DNA from 3 places in the Deinococcus peraridilitoris DSM 19664 genome. Region 1 is predicted to be linked to each of the others. Evidence: riboswitches for the same ligand, from Rfam matches in the RefSeq annotation. Region 1 holds a riboswitch; each other region holds the start of a gene.
The links. Region 1 has a riboswitch for cyclic di-GMP ahead of DEIPE_RS08920 (hypothetical protein). Riboswitches for the same ligand answer to the same signal wherever they lie in the genome.
Positions count from the first base shown of each region.

Region 2: it holds a riboswitch for cyclic di-GMP, as region 1 does, so the genes downstream of both, DEIPE_RS24115 (hypothetical protein) here and DEIPE_RS08920 (hypothetical protein) in region 1, are expected to answer to the same signal.
Region 3: it holds a riboswitch for cyclic di-GMP, as region 1 does, so the genes downstream of both, DEIPE_RS01320 (HD-GYP domain-containing protein) here and DEIPE_RS08920 (hypothetical protein) in region 1, are expected to answer to the same signal.

Region 1 is NC_019793.1:1,814,018-1,818,960, reverse strand. Features, by position in the region: gene pxpB (5-oxoprolinase subunit PxpB) at 1-891, shown strand, start outside; cyclic di-GMP riboswitch class II at 985-1,068, shown strand; gene DEIPE_RS08920 (hypothetical protein) at 1,134-1,619, shown strand; gene DEIPE_RS08915 (FimB/Mfa2 family fimbrial subunit) at 1,679-2,452, shown strand; gene DEIPE_RS08910 (NEW3 domain-containing protein) at 2,454-4,943, shown strand, end outside.
Region 2 is NC_019793.1:3,106,470-3,111,412, forward strand. Features, by position in the region: gene DEIPE_RS15170 (hypothetical protein) at 102-359, shown strand; gene hisIE (bifunctional phosphoribosyl-AMP cyclohydrolase/phosphoribosyl-ATP diphosphatase HisIE) at 416-1,084, opposite strand; gene hisF (imidazole glycerol phosphate synthase subunit HisF) at 1,081-1,845, opposite strand; gene DEIPE_RS15185 (response regulator) at 2,090-2,533, shown strand; gene DEIPE_RS15190 (hypothetical protein) at 2,677-3,288, shown strand; cyclic di-GMP riboswitch class II at 3,372-3,455, shown strand; gene DEIPE_RS24115 (hypothetical protein) at 3,474-3,968, shown strand; gene DEIPE_RS15200 (DUF72 domain-containing protein) at 4,123-4,943, shown strand, end outside.
Region 3 is NC_019793.1:303,437-308,379, forward strand. Features, by position in the region: gene DEIPE_RS01305 (MFS transporter) at 1-508, opposite strand, end outside; gene rnhA (ribonuclease HI) at 821-1,279, opposite strand; gene DEIPE_RS01315 (hypothetical protein) at 1,609-2,268, shown strand; cyclic di-GMP riboswitch class II at 2,537-2,619, shown strand; gene DEIPE_RS01320 (HD-GYP domain-containing protein) at 2,698-3,306, shown strand; gene DEIPE_RS01325 (response regulator) at 3,334-3,765, opposite strand; gene DEIPE_RS21880 (ATP-binding protein) at 4,062-4,943, shown strand, end outside.

The DNA.
Region 1 (4,943 bases):
GGCGACATTCCGCCCGAGCCGCCCGCGCTGGAGCTGCTGCCCGCATCGCCGCAGCTCCCGCTCTTTGAGGTTGCCGCGCCCGGTCTGCTCGACCTGATGGTCGACATGGGCCGCCGGATGGTGGGGCGCTTCGGCCTGAGCCGCACGGGCGCGCAGGCCCCCGCCCTGGCGCGCCTCGCGAACCGGCTGGTGGGCAACGACGCGCACACGCCGCTGCTGGAACTGAACGTGCAGGGTCCGGTTCTGCGGGCCCTGCGAACGGGCAGCGCCGTCTTCGCCGGGTACGGAATGACGCCGCTGCTGAACGACCGGCCCGTGGCGCCCTTCACCACCTTCACCGTGCGGGAAGGCGACACCCTGCGCTTCGCGGGTGCGCCGTTCGGTGTTCGTGGCTACCTCGCGGTGGCGGGCGGGTTCGAATCGCGCTCGTTTCTGGGCAGCGCCTCGGTCGATCTACGCGGCCTGGTGGGGCGACCCCTGCGCCGGGGGGACGTGCTGGGCGTGGCCGCGCCTCGCCCGGTGCAGGCCGGGTTCTCGTTCACGCCGTACTTCCCGGCGCGTGACCCCGAAGTGCTGCGCCTGCTGCCCGGCCCGCAGGCCTCGCCCGCCGCTCTGCGCGCCCTGGCGAGCGGCACCTTCACCGTCAAAACGGCCGACCGCACCGGGGTGCAGTTCGAGGGAACGCCGGTACCGGGAGGGGAGATCCTGTCGGAAGCCGTGCCCATCGGGGCGGTGCAGGTCACGCCGGGCGGCACGCCGATTCTGCTGCTGCACGATCGGGGAACGCTGGGTGGCTATGACAAGCCGGCCCTGCTGCATCCCGGCGACTTTACACGGGCGTCGCAGCTCCGGCCGGGCGGCCGGGTGCGGTTTCGCGTACTGCCGAATTGATGACGAAGTCTAGAACCAACATGCGGAATATTCTTGTAAGAGTTCTGTGAGAAACCTCGCGTATATTACAGGTACTTCGTTCAGAGAAAGCCTCTGACGAGGAGACGCGAAGAACCCCGCCCTTTAATCGGGCACCTGGGACGGGGGGAGCGAGTGGTGCGACCGGCTTTTCGTCTGTTCCCTCTATTCAGAGAGGTGAACCCTTTACACCCACGATTGGGTGCCTAAAAAGAGGTATTTACATGCGTAACCTTAAAGTTGTTCTTGCTGCCCTTGCCCTCGGCGCCGCTACCACCGCCTTTGCTGGCGCGGGCCCTGCCACCAACACCGTCACCCTGACCAACGACATCAAAGACACGATTGTGGTGGCTGGACCAGTAACAATCTCTATCACGGAACTTGGGAAGGCATTCGCTAACGCCAATGCCACGCTCGCTTACAGCACACACGCTGAGGACAAGATTGGCGTCACTACCCGCAAAGTTCTCGTCAAGGCTACGGGCGTGCCCACCAACGTAACCGGCAGTGTTGCGTTCACCCCTACCGCCGCCCTTGGCGACCCTAACGGCGTCGGCTCCACCCAGACGCTGGGAGCTGAAGCGGCCCTCGTTACCGGAATTACCCAGTTCATCACCCAAGACGCTGCAGCCCTTACCTACAGCTTTACGGCCACCAAAGGCTTCATTGGCGGAGACGTCACCGTCACCTACACCCTCGCCGACGAGTAAATCAAGCGATAAAGGCGCGTCTGGCCTCTGGGTCAGACGCGCTTTTCACGAAGGTGCCCATGATGAACAAAGCCTTGTTCGCCCTCGCAGCGCTCACCCTAAATGCTACTGCCCTCGCGGAAGTTCGCCTGGAAGGTGCACTCACCCATCACACGACGCTCGCGCCCGGTGGCGTCTACAAGGGCACGCTCACACTCTCCAATCCTTCCGAAGCTCCAGCCCGCGCGACCATTTCGCTCACCGACTACCACTTCCAGGCAGACGGTACGACTAGTCATGATCCTGCTGGCACCCTCCCTCGTTCCAACTCCAAGTGGATTGCCCTCGACACCCACGAAGTCACGCTCCCAGCAAAATCCAAGATGGTCGTCCATTACACCCTGACCGCACCCGCGAACGCCATCGGGACGTACTGGAGTGCCATTCACGTCACGCCGGAATTGCCACCCGCGACGGGGAGCGGCCTCACGGTCCGCAACCGTATCAGCTTCATGGTGCAGGTCGTCGCTGACCTGCCCGGTGGGGACACGAAAGTGCGGTTCAACAACCCACAACTGCTGCGTGACGAACAGGGAAAGCTTGCCTTCAGTGTCGACACGCACGCCGAAAGCGAACGCTGGATCGTCCGGAAGCTTACCCTCGAAGCCTTCGATGACAAAGGTAAGCTCGCCGCGACCGTCACAAGCCGTTACCGTCGCCTGTACCCAGGCACGTCCTTGCGTGACACTTTCGCCCTGGATCTCCCGAATGGCAAGTACACCCTGGTAGTCATAGCCGACGACGAGGCCCAGGATCACGCTTTTGGAGCGCGTTACCAGGTCGAGGTGAGATAACGTGCTTGTCCGGCGGGCAGCGCTTGTACTGGCACTCACGCTGGGGTTGCTGCCCAATGCCAGCGCGCAGCTTCAGCTGAGAGGTGGCGTCGTCGAGGTCACCGAACGTCAAACGGCCACGCTCGCGGTTCATCTGAGCAACGAGGGTCCGGAGTCGCGTGACGTGCAACTCCAACTCGGCCTGCCCGCAGGCTGGGTGGTACTCGTTTCACCCGGCACCCTCACGTTGGCGCCAGGTGAAGCGAGGGTAGAAATGGTCGTCGTCCGTGTCCCCCGCAGTACTCCCGCCGGCACGCACACCGTGATGGTGAGCGTGAATAACGTCCGGACTGAAATGGGCGTGCGCGTCCCACAACGTGACGCCCTGCACGTGCGAGCACTGTCCGCGAGTGCCACAAACGGACAGGCTGAGGCAACCTTCCAGGTCCGCAATGACGGCAACGCGCCTGCCCAGGTGGCTCTTAGTGCTGCCGGCCAGGGTCAGCCACGCGTGACCCCGGCCACCCTGACTCTTGCCCCCGGCGAAATCCAGGATGTGCGGGTCTCCGGATCCGTGCCAGCGCACTTTGCTAAACACAGCGTGACGCTGCGTGCGCGCACCTCGGGTGCCGCGGCCGAGCAGAGTATCAGCGCGGATGTCCTCTCACCCGCGCCCGCTGCGGGTACCGCCCGGCATACCCTTCCCGGCGAAGTGCAGGTCGTCGGTGGGGATGACGGTCTGCGGTTTCGCTTTTCCGTGTCCGGCCCCCTCACGCCGAACGTGAACTTGCGCCTGAGCGTCGAGCCTCGTCATTTCGAAGCAGAAGTCCGCACGCCAGATGTCCGCGTTAGCCTGGGGCCCACCACGCCCGGCTTCTCCAGTTTCACTGTCCGCCCTCCGGCAGTGGCGCTGCAGAGTGAAATCTACAACACAGGCCTTGGCAATCTCCGCACGTACGCCGGTTTGCGTCGTGACCGTCCCGGTGAACTTGTCGCCGGTATAGAACTCGGCCAGCGCATGGCTTGGGGTGACGCGCGCGTGGCTGTCGACCTCGCTGCTGGAGGTGTGACGACCACCCTCGCCGCGCAGGCAGTTACACCGGGCGTGACCACCCGCGGGGAACTGGGTGTGCGAGGTGACGGCGTTGCCGTGAAGGGAGACGTCGACGTAACCCTGAACGACAACGCTTTGAACGTGCAGCGGGTGGGTGGAGGCGCTCGTTACCGCATGCCCGGCTTCGACAGCACCCCCACCGGGCGTGCAGACGCGGAACTGCGCCTGGGTGCGCAGGTGAGTTCCTTTGGCGTCGGGGCAAACCTGCGTGGTGGCGTCAACCTTGTCACCGCGAACGCTGTTACCGCCAGGGACGCAGAATTCGCTTTGCAGGTGCGGGACACCCGCATGGAGCTGCGCGCCGGAGTGACGTGGTCCGAACAACTCACCACCCAGAAAACCACCATAAAGACCAGCTTTGGTGCCGGTTATAAGTTCGACTGGGGACACCTCAAACAGGAACTCACGAATGAACGGACCGTTCAGGCGGGCGCTCAGGCGACGAACGCCTTGCGGTACTCCGCGAGTCTCGACTATCCCATGACCAGCGGCACGAACACCATCATCCTCAAACCCAAGCTCAACGTGGCGTTCGATCTACTCGGCGGCACCAGCCGCGTGGGCGGAAGCATTGAGGGAAGCTGGCAGGCTGAGAACGGCTTACGGGTGAGCGCCGGCGTCAGTCGGCCCGACTTCTCACAGAGCGGATTTGGTTTAAATGCTGAAGTCGATAAGTCCCTGGCGAACGGCAACTCGCTGCGGATCAGTCTCTCCCAAAACTTCGGCCCTGTTTCCAGCACCCAGGCTCGCGTGACCGCTCGCGTGCCGTTCGCCCTGCCCCTGTACCAGCGCACAGATATGGGGAGCCTCGAGGGGCGCGTCCTTGACCGTCAAGGCCAGGGCATTCCAGGCCTCACCGTGCAGGCACAATCGTATCTCGCGGTGACCGACGCGAGCGGAACGTACCGCTTTCCAGCACTCGTGCAAGGCGACCAGCTCGTTCTGTTGCGCGCGCCGGCGGGCCAATGGTGCACGCCGCCTCGTAACATCCCCGTGTTCGGTCGCCAGATTACCCGGCACGACCTTACCTGCGTTCCCGCGACCAGCACCATCATGCGACTCGTGTCCTACGTGGTCGGAGAGAAAGCAGAAGCTCCGCTGGAACTGCCCGGCATCCGTGTCGCGCTGGAGGGAAAGCTCGGCCGCTTTGAGGCCACGTCGGATTTCCTTGGCCGCCTGACCTTCGGAGATTTGCCAATCGGCAGCTACCAATTGAGCGTCACGCCCGCTGCACCCGCGCAGTTCAAGGGCTTGACCGTTGAACTGCCCGACACCGTGGATCTCGCCGCAGGTCGTACAGAGTTGTCCTTGCGTTTTGCGCGCAAACCTCGTGTCGTTCAGATGCAAGAGGAAAATCCGACGATTGTGCCCAGCCCAATTGTCCCCCTGCCCAGCGTC
Region 2 (4,943 bases), 1.3 Mb from region 1:
CAGAATTCCCGCATACCTGCACCCTAGCAACTCTGGTGCGGTGACATTCCGCTCAAGATTTCATAAGCGAGGCAGTGCGCCGGGCTCGCTACCCTGAAGGAATGAACGACAGCCTGCCGGATCTGAACCGCACGTGGCGCGACACCATTGCCGCGCCCGAGTACGCCGTCATGCTGCGTGAGCTCGACGACCTCGGGTGTACGTTCGAATGGAAGAATCTGAATGGCACGCCCACTTTCGTGGCAATCTGCAACGGAGAAATTGTCGGTCGGCAGCACGCTCATGCCCACCCGGACAACCTGATGGTGGTGTACGACGTATTGAACCAGGCGGCTGACCGGGTAGAGATTCTTTCCTGAAGCGCGTCTTCGTTGCGTCGCAACAAGCACCGATAACTTCAGCGGAACGCCGAAGCTCAGCCTGCTTCCTTCGGACCGCGCAGACCGCTTTTGCCTTCACGCGCCTCGAGCACCTGCGCTACATCGGCGGGTGTCACGCCCACCTCGGCCAGCGCAAACAGCAGGTGAAACAGCAGGTCCGCAGTTTCGGTGGCGAGTTCTGCCCGGTCACCGTTCTTGGCGGCCAGCAGTACCTCGCCCGACTCCTCGGCGACTTTCTTGAGGACCCGGTCCAGGCCGCCCGCATGCAGGCGGACCACATAACTGCCTTCGGGCTGCTCGCGCAACCGGGTCTCGATGGTGGCATATACCCGCTCCAGAACGCCGTCCAGGCCCCTCCCTTGCGACGAGTCGCCTTCTCCCGGCAACGAACGGTGAAAGCAGCTTCGTTCGCCGGTGTGACACGCCGGCCCGACCTGTTCCACCTGATACAGCACGGCGTCGCCGTCGCAATCGAGGGAGACGTGGCGCACCCGCTGGGTGTGGCCGCTGGTGAGACCCTTGACCCACAGCTCTTGGCGGGAGCGCGAGTAATAGGTGCCCTGGCGCGACTCCAGCGTGCGCTGCAGAGCTTCGCGGTTGGCCCACGCCAGCATCAGCACTTCTCCGGTGCGAGCGTCCTGCGTCACCACGGGCACCAGGCCGCGCTCATCGAATGTGACGTCGTCGAAGCTGAGCGTGCTCATGGCCTCACCGGCAAGCCACGAAACTTCAATTCCCGTTTGACGTCGGGCACCGTCAGTTCGCCAAAGTGAAAGACGCTCGCGGCCAGCGCGGCGTCGGCTTCACCGTGCGTCAGGACGTCATAAAAATCCTCGGCCTTCCCCGCGCCTCCGGAAGCGACGACTGGCACGTCCACGGCGCGCGCCACCAGGCGTGTGGCTTCCAGATCGAAGCCTTGCCGGGTCCCGTCCGCGTCCATGACATTCAGAACGATCTCACCCGCGCCGAGCTCCTGTCCTCGGACCGCCCACTCCAGCATGTCCAGGCCGGTATCGACGCGCCCACCGCCCACGAAGACGTTCCAGCCCGATCCATCCGCTCGCTTCTTGGCATCAATTGAGAGAACCACGCATTGCGCCCCGAAGTGATCGGATGCGGCGCGGATCAGGGGCGGATTGCGCACGGCGCTGGAATTCACGCTGATCTTGTCAGCTCCCGCCAGCAGCAGCGAACGAAATTCTTCCACGGTGGTGACGCCGCCTCCGACGGTGAGGGGCATCATCACTTCTTCGGCGACGCGTGCGGCCACGTCCAGCATCAGCCGACGGCCTTCGTGAGTGGCGGTGATGTCGTAGAACACCAGCTCGTCGGCACGTTGCTCCTCGTAGGCGCGGGCCAGTGTCAGGGGATCGCCTGCGTCCCGGTGATCCTCGAAAAAGCGGACGTTTTTTACCACCCGCCCGTTTTGCACGTCAAGACACGGAATGATGCGTTTGGTCAACACGCGGTCAGTGTACCGCCCGGCCTGACTCCACCGTGGATACCGCAGACGCCTGCCTAGAACATTCGGGGCGGCCACGCCTGCCAAAACGAAGCCACCGTCCACCGTCGCCACCGCCGTGTCGACTCCACCGCGCGTCGCTCGTTTGAGGAGCCTTGCCGCGTATTCCTCCGGTAGACTGTAAGCCCATCCGGCGCCAGCACACGCCTGGTGCGGCACTTGCGACGGAAAGAAAGCGAGGAATGTCATGCATGCCAAACGCATTTTGTTGGTCGACGACAATCCTCACGACGTGGAGCTGGCACTAGCTGCTTTCGAGGAAGGCCAGCTGGGTCACGATGTGGCCGTCGCGGCAAGCGGTGTGGAAGCACTCGACTACCTACGCGCCACCGGCAGATTTGCCGGACGCCCCGCAGGACAGCCCACCGTGGTGCTGCTCGACCTGAAAATGCCACACATGGACGGCCTGGCCGTCCTCAAGGCCATCAAGAATGACCCACGGCTCAGCCACATTCCGGTGGTCATGCTCTCGACGTCCCGCGAGGACAGCGACATTGCCAACTGCTACCGACAGGGCGCCAGCGCTTACGTGGTCAAACCCGTGGATTTCACCCAGTTCATCGATGCCGTGCGCACCATCGGGGTGTTCTGGGCCCTGCTCAACGAGCACCCTCACCTGCGCGTCCGCTGAGGACGCCGCAGGGTAAGCGCATCTCGAGGCGTAAGGGAACGCAGCGGGGCGGGCAGCCGTAGTGCATCCTGTGGCGGGCCAACTGGTGTCGACTGACCAATAGCGGTTCTGGCGACGCGGCATGCTAACAGTAAGGAGAAGCCATGACCGCTCTAGTCTTGTTTCGCGCACCCCGGCAACCCGGCGAGCTGTGGCGTCGACGGCGCAATGGCGCCCTGATTCAGTTCGTTTCCCGTGACGCTGAGGGCCGCTTCGTGTTCGACAACCTCACCGAACGGCACTACCGACGTACCAGTGAAACGGTGCAGGAGCTGCGCGAGGGAGACTTCGCCGCCGATTACCTGGCCGATTCCCTGCATGACGCCTTTGCACAGGGCCTGCTCATTGCTGCGGCTCCAGACACCCCGAAAGCAGCAAAGGACGCCCTGCTCAGTTTGGCCGTCGCAGCCGCACACGTTTACAACGCACACGGAAAAACCTCCAGTGCCCCCGAGTGGACGGCGCTGGCGCAAGCGCTGGAAGCGAGCTTGCCCTGGACCCTGGGCGAGGAGGCCCCCGCAAAAGGTACGGGCGACACCCTGCAGAGCGTCGCGCGAGAGCTGGTGGAAGGCCTGCGGCCGCTGTACGAAGCCTACGTTGCTCCCGGCAGGTCGACGCCGCAGGTCGAGAAACGCCCGGAGAGACGCTCCGTCGATCCACAGGCTCTCGGCGACATGGCACGGCTGCTCAGTGAATTGTTACGTCAGCGCAAATAAACCACGGCAAGGTCTGTCCAATCAACTCCGAAGTCCGGGAAGTGACTTCCCTTATAATCCTCATCATTCATCCGGCTTCTGCCTCGGTGAAGAGATGCATTGAACCTCGCCCTGTATTCGGGCACCTTGGGCGGGGGGAGCAAGTGGTGCGACCGGCTTTTCGTCCAATCTTTCTGGGAGGCAGCATGAAGCGGAACCTGCTCGAAACCCTCAACGCCCCGATTACCGGAGAGGACGTCAAGCGAGTCCTGGCCACCCCCGTCTTTGTCCGCAAGGACGGCGGGGCGGCGTCAGGTCCGGCCGGGAGCCGGCTGCTCGTCCGCGAGCACATGCAAGGGCCACAGTTGACCTCGTTTGCGCTGCGAGAACTGGGAGCCACCGTCACGCTCCTGCGCCTGACCTTCGAACAACCTGTAGAGCTGATCGAAATGCTGGAGCCCGGCGAAGGATCCACCTTCACTGCCCGCCTGTGGAACGCCGACGGATGGCCGGTGGAAGTGCAACTCCACCTCGAGCGTTTTCCAGAACGTGGGCCCCTCGTACTCAAAGACATCGTCGGACGCGATGTGCACTTCACGCTCATTGCCAGAAGCACCCGAGCCTGCCTGGAGCTGACACTCCAGGTCGTCCGGCTTCCACTGCAAGGCGATGAAGAGACCTCGCTGCCGCCATTGAACTGAGGGTTGTCTGTCCACGGTATGGGAAAGAAACCGTGCGGATCGGAAAGACGGTACGCGATGAAAACGGTGCCGGGCTGCCGGTGCCCGAGCCTATAAGGTGAGCCGGAAATCCCTTTTGGGCGTAGGCTGTCCATCCTTGGGATTACACTGGCTCATGCGCATTTACATGGGCACCGGCGGCTACGCGAACGACGAATGGCTCGCGCCGTCGGAAATCGACACAGACCACTTGTCGCAAGGGTGGCTTTACCCGGCAGGCACCAAAAAGCCCGATTTTCTGAGCGTCTACGCTCAACACTTCAACGCTGTCGAGCTCAACTCCAGCTTCTACGGAATTCCGGGCCTCAAGGCCTTCGAGGGCATGGCCCGCCGCTCCGCGGGGCGAACCCGCTTTGCCGTCAAGCTGCACCAGGTCTTCACGCACGCCCGGAAGCCGGAAACGGCCGATTTCGACCGGATGCTGCAAAGCCCCGAGCCGCTGCGCGAAGCTGGACTGATGGGCCCCTACCTGGCGCAGTTTCCCTACTCTTTTCACCGCACTGCCGAGAACCGCAAGTACCTGCTGGACCTGGCCGAGCGCTTCGCGGGCCGCGAACTGGCAGTGGAGCTGCGTCACGCGTCGTGGGACAAACCTGAAGTGCGCGAGGGCATGGGTGAATTCGGTCTGATCTGGGTGAGCCCCGACTACCCACCCGTGGGCGGGATGCCCGAGCCGCGCGTCTACGCGACCTCGGAAGTCGGATACCTGCGGCTGCACGGACGCAACAAGAGCACCTGGTGGGAAGGTGGCAGCGCCGCCGAACGCCACGATTACCTGTACAACCGCGCCGAAATAGACGAGTGGGCCGACAAGATTGCCGAGGTCGCCGGTGAGCTGGAGGAGCTTTACATCTTCTTTGAGAACACCACCAAAGGCCACGCCCTGAAAAATATCCCCATGCTGCGCGAAGCCCTGGAGAGCCGCGGACTCGGCCT
Region 3 (4,943 bases), 1.5 Mb from region 1:
GCCCAGGGGCCAGCAGACCGGAGAGCGACCACATCGTCTGCATCATGCCGTTGGCGCGCGGAAGCTGCGCCGAAGGAACCAGCATGACATAGCTGGTGTCAAAAGACGCGCCGTGGTAGGAGTGCAACAGCGACAGCAGCACCACCAGTGGAACGAGTGCGTACAGCGTCAAGGTGCCGGTCATGGCCAGCGAAGCGAGCACCAGACAGACAAGCGAGCTGCCCAGGTCACACCCGAGCATCGTGCGGCGTCGGTCATGGCGATCTGCCCAGGCGCCGGCGAGCGGGGCGCCCAGCACGGCGGGCAGTGCGCCGGCAAGCGCCACGACCGACAGGGCAAGGGCCAGTTCGGGCTTTTGCTCGGGGCGGGCGTACAGTGTCTGGGCGAGGTAGATGGAGATTGCAAAGTACGTCAGCGCGCTGCCCACCACGGACAACGACTGCGTGGCCCACAGGACGACAAAGGTTCGCCAGCCGTTTCGCGGCGCCCGGACAGGTACTGAAGGCATACTTGAGCATAGAACTTCACACCCGGCTTTCCTTGCGCCTTTTGGCGGAGGACATGGGGGCGCGACCTCCGAAGTGGCAGCCCGATCAGAAAAAGGGTTGTGGCAAAGTGCAGGAAGCGCAGCCCGGCTGAGCAGCGCGCCGTCTTCCGGGCAGGCCAGGGACGTGGGCAACCCGGACATGGGCAAAACGGGTCCGAAACGCATGAAAGCGTTTGCGTCGTTTTGCAGTTCGGTACTGGACACACTGGCTCACCGCACTGACGGCGCGCCAAAAGCACCGGTGGATCGGGTGATCAATCCCTGGCCCACGCTTCAGGATCGGGCAAGCTTTTTTCGTTCGGCCACGGCGAGCTGGTCGACACGTTCATTCTCGCCATGCCCGGCGTGGCCACGTACCCACACAAACGTCAGGCTGTGACGCCGCGCCTCATCTATCAGGGCTTCCCACAGGTCCTGATTCTTGACGCTGTCCTTGCCAGCGGTTTTCCAGCCATTGCGCTGCCACTTGAGGATCCAGCCGTCTGTGAACGCTTTGCGCAGATACTGACTGTCGGTCACCACGCGCACGTTGCAGGGCCGCTTGAGCGCCCGCAAGCCTTCCAGCAGTGCGGTCAGCTCCATCCGGTTGTTGGTGGTCTCGCGTTGCGCTCCTGACAGTATCAGCTCTTTTCCCCGGTAGTTGAGAATCACGGCCCAGCCGCCCAGGCCCGCCTGGGTATCACACGCCCCATCACCGTAGAGATCGACCTCTTCACCCATGACTGGTTCCATCGGCTGAATGCATCCTTTGAGCGGCAGCTGATCTCGTACACTGGATGGCCGGGCTTGTTTCGGACGGTAAGATTGGGACATGTTTACCTCGCTCGCGACACTGTAGAGCATCAAGACCACGGTCGCAGTTGTGGTAGCACTTCGGGCGTGCCGCTGTCTGCCTCACCGTTGACTTCAAGCACGCCCTGAACGGGTTTTTGGTGAGAAATTACCCGTGAGTTTCGGGCCAAGGGAAGACAAAGGGAACCTTAGCACTCGGTGGCTACCCGGCACATGATGAGGATTTTTTGTGCAGCGATGATGAAGTCACTTCAGGACAGGTGACCAACATGAAACGACTTGCCTTCATCCCCAGCGTCCTCGCCCTCACCCTCGTCGCCTGCGGCACCACCTCGCCAAGCACCGCACAAAGCGCCACCGCCAGCGGCACCACCACTTCACAGACGAGCAGCCAGCCTGCCAGCAACGCCGGGCAGGCGGAGCAGAAAACCGGGCAGCAGGCTGAGCAGAAGGCCGAGCAGCCCACGCCAAAGGACGCGAAGGAAGTCAAAAAACCTGCAGACAAGGCGCCACTTGCGAAATCGAGGTTGGACGGTGTGACGGGCACCTGGACCTACAAGTTCGAGAACACCGATTACACGTTCCCGTTCGAAGGACGCATCCAGTGGAAGAAACCGGTCACCAAAAACGCCGTCACCACGCTCGTCGGTACGCGCTTTGTGTGCAACGGTTCCACCACCTGCCGGGAAAATGGCAGTGTCACCCTCATTGATGACGGCAAGTCGCTGCGTGTCGAGATGATCGAGGAATCGGAACTCTGCCCACCTTACCCTTCAGATGACTGCGAGCGCGTCACCGGTATGTGGATGGAAGGTCAAGCCGAGTCGTCGAACGCCACTGCGGGCATGACCAGCATCAAGGGAACTGGAAATCTGTATACCCGCCATCCGCAGATTGAAGTGCCGTTCGAACTGCGCAGCGCCAAATAAAACAATCATATAAAGAACGATTTTCCCGAAAGACCCGGTCACTCCTGACCGGGTCTTTCGGGTTGCGGAGATCACACCTGGTTCATCAGGCCAGTGGAGCGTTCGGAGTCTTCCTGTGGTCTGGTTCACTCCATGGGAACACGCGCCCATTTTGAGAATGAAGATGCCGTCCCCGCATAAAGTGACGCAAGGCAGTACCTTGCAATACTCCCTGCCCCCGCAAAAAGTTGGCTTGTAAGAGCCTTGTTGGAAACGGTTCGGTACTCTGATGTCATCCGGGGCTGTGAATCACGCGGTGCAACCGGGCACCTGCCGCGTGAGGAGCCAGTGGTGCGACCGATCGGACGGGCAGCAAAGCGCTGCAACGATTGGAGAGCCCACTTGAAGGATTCGCTTCACAGTCATCCCACTTCTGGGATGTGCCTTTCGATGTCGGCCAAGAGCGGCTTTTCAGACGAGCTCGACCGGGCGCTGAACGGGTTGATTCGCCAGCTCTGGGCCCACGACCCTGACACTGCCCAGCATGCCAGCGCGGTCACAGCGCTCGGTCAGGCAGTCGGCCGGCACTTGGACCTGGCACCCGGTGACGCCGAGGCCCTGGAATTGGGGGCCCAACTGCACGACATCGGCAAACTGCTGATTCCGGAAGAGGTGCTGCGCAAGCGGGAGCCCCTCTCGGAGCTGGAATGGCAGGTCATGCGCGCCCACTGCGAATACGGCCACCGGTTGGCTTCCTCTCTGCCGCAGGTTCCGGCGGGGGTGCTCGAGGTCGTGCTCTTTCACCACGAGCGCTGGAACGGTACGGGTTATCCTGTTGGCCGGCGCGGCCGGGACACTCCATTTCTTGCCCGAGTTCTGGCGGTGTGCGACGTCTATGACGCCCTCACCGGCGAGCGGGCATACAAGCTTCCCTGGACCAGCGCGCGGACGCTCGCGTACCTGCGCGAGAACGCAGCCATCCTGTTTGATCCCACCGCCGTCGAAGCGCTGGAGTCTCTGTGCCGCGAGCGCGAACACGCTCTGTTCAAAGCCGAGTGACGCCGGCCGTACCAGAGAACTGCCGTTTCAGTGGCCGTCGAGCCAGCGGGCCTTAAGAGATTCGATCAGGGTCACGAACATGCCAAAATCGTTTGGCTTGACCAGATAATCGTCGGCGCCCAAGGCGGCGCAGGCCTCGCGATCTGCTGGTGCATTCGAAGTTGTGAACACCACCATGGGAATATTGCGCAGCGTGGCGTCCTGCTTGACACGCCGCAACACGTCCAGGCCATTCATCCGGGGCATGTGCAGATCGAGCAGGACCAGCCGGGGTGCTTCGTCTGCACGGCCCCGGTACCTGCCCTGTCGGTACAGGTAGTCCAGCGCGTCCTGACCGTCGAATGCGACTGCTGGCTCGCCGACCAGGTCACCCACTTCGAAAGCCGTGCGCGCAAGCTCGACATCGAAGACATTGTCCTCGACGAGCAGGATGCGGGGAATCGGCAGGGTGTCGGTCATAGGGAGACGTGAAATACGCTTCATTCAATCTTAACAAAATCAAGGTCCGAGCAGATGAAAACGTGCCGAGACTGCCGAAGTGTGGAGACACGGCCCTGCAGAGACGCAGAGCAGGATTCAGGGCGCCTGCGATCGGTGGACAAGTTCACAGTCGACGATGCCTTGAGCTGGCCTTAGGGATCGCCTGTATGCCGCACTGCGGGCGCATTGTTTTGACCTGAATTTGAGGCCCGCCCGTTAAGGTGAAGGCTGTGGTCCCTTTTTCGACTCGCTGACATGTATGAGGGAGACCATCCATGAGTGTCCAGCCCGAATTCCTGCTTCCGTCCACAGCGAGGCGCCTTTTCGATTGTCTCCCAGAGCCCTTCGCGCTGCTCGATCCGGCGCAGGGTGTCCTTTATGCCAACCCGGCCTGGGCGCGCCTACCCGCGCGCGCCGTACGGTCCGGCGCCGACCTCATCGGCTTTGACCTGGCGCAGGACACCTCGCCGCCCCTGATGCAACTGGTACGTCAAGTAGCCCGGCAGGGTGACGGCGCCACGCTCACCGCCGAGGTGACCTGCGACGAGACCTGGTACCAGGCTTTTCTTTTCGTTCACGAACAGTGTGTCGGCCTTCGACTGCTCGACATCACGGCGCACAAAATGCTGAGCGAGCGGGTCACCGTACTGGCACAGCAGCACCAGGACCTGCAGACCGAAGCTGACGCCCTGCAGGCCTTCTCGGCTTTCATCGAGGCCGCCGGCTCAGAGGCCGACTTACGGGTGCTGGCCGCTGCAGCCGTGCAGGTGGTGCACACGGCGCTGCGCGAAACGGACGCCGGGTACTTCGAGCTGCACGATGGAACGTGGCACGCCACCACCCTGTCTGACCAAATCCCGCCGCCCTTGCGGGTGCTGCTCACCACGGGATTGCCCGCAAACAGCCCACTGGCCGCGCTCGTGACCCGCTCGGCAACCCCCTTGCTGCTCGAACACTGGCGCGCGCTCGATGACGCGGTCGCCCAGGCCACGCCGCTGTATGAAGCAGTGGCGTTGGCGCCGATTCAGATTCAGGGAACGCTGCATGGTCTGCTCGCCATCGGACACCGCACGCAGCAGCGTTGGGACACCCGCTCGCGCTCCATCCTGCAGGCCGTCTGGCGCAGCCTGGGTCTGGTGGCCGAGCGGGCGAACACG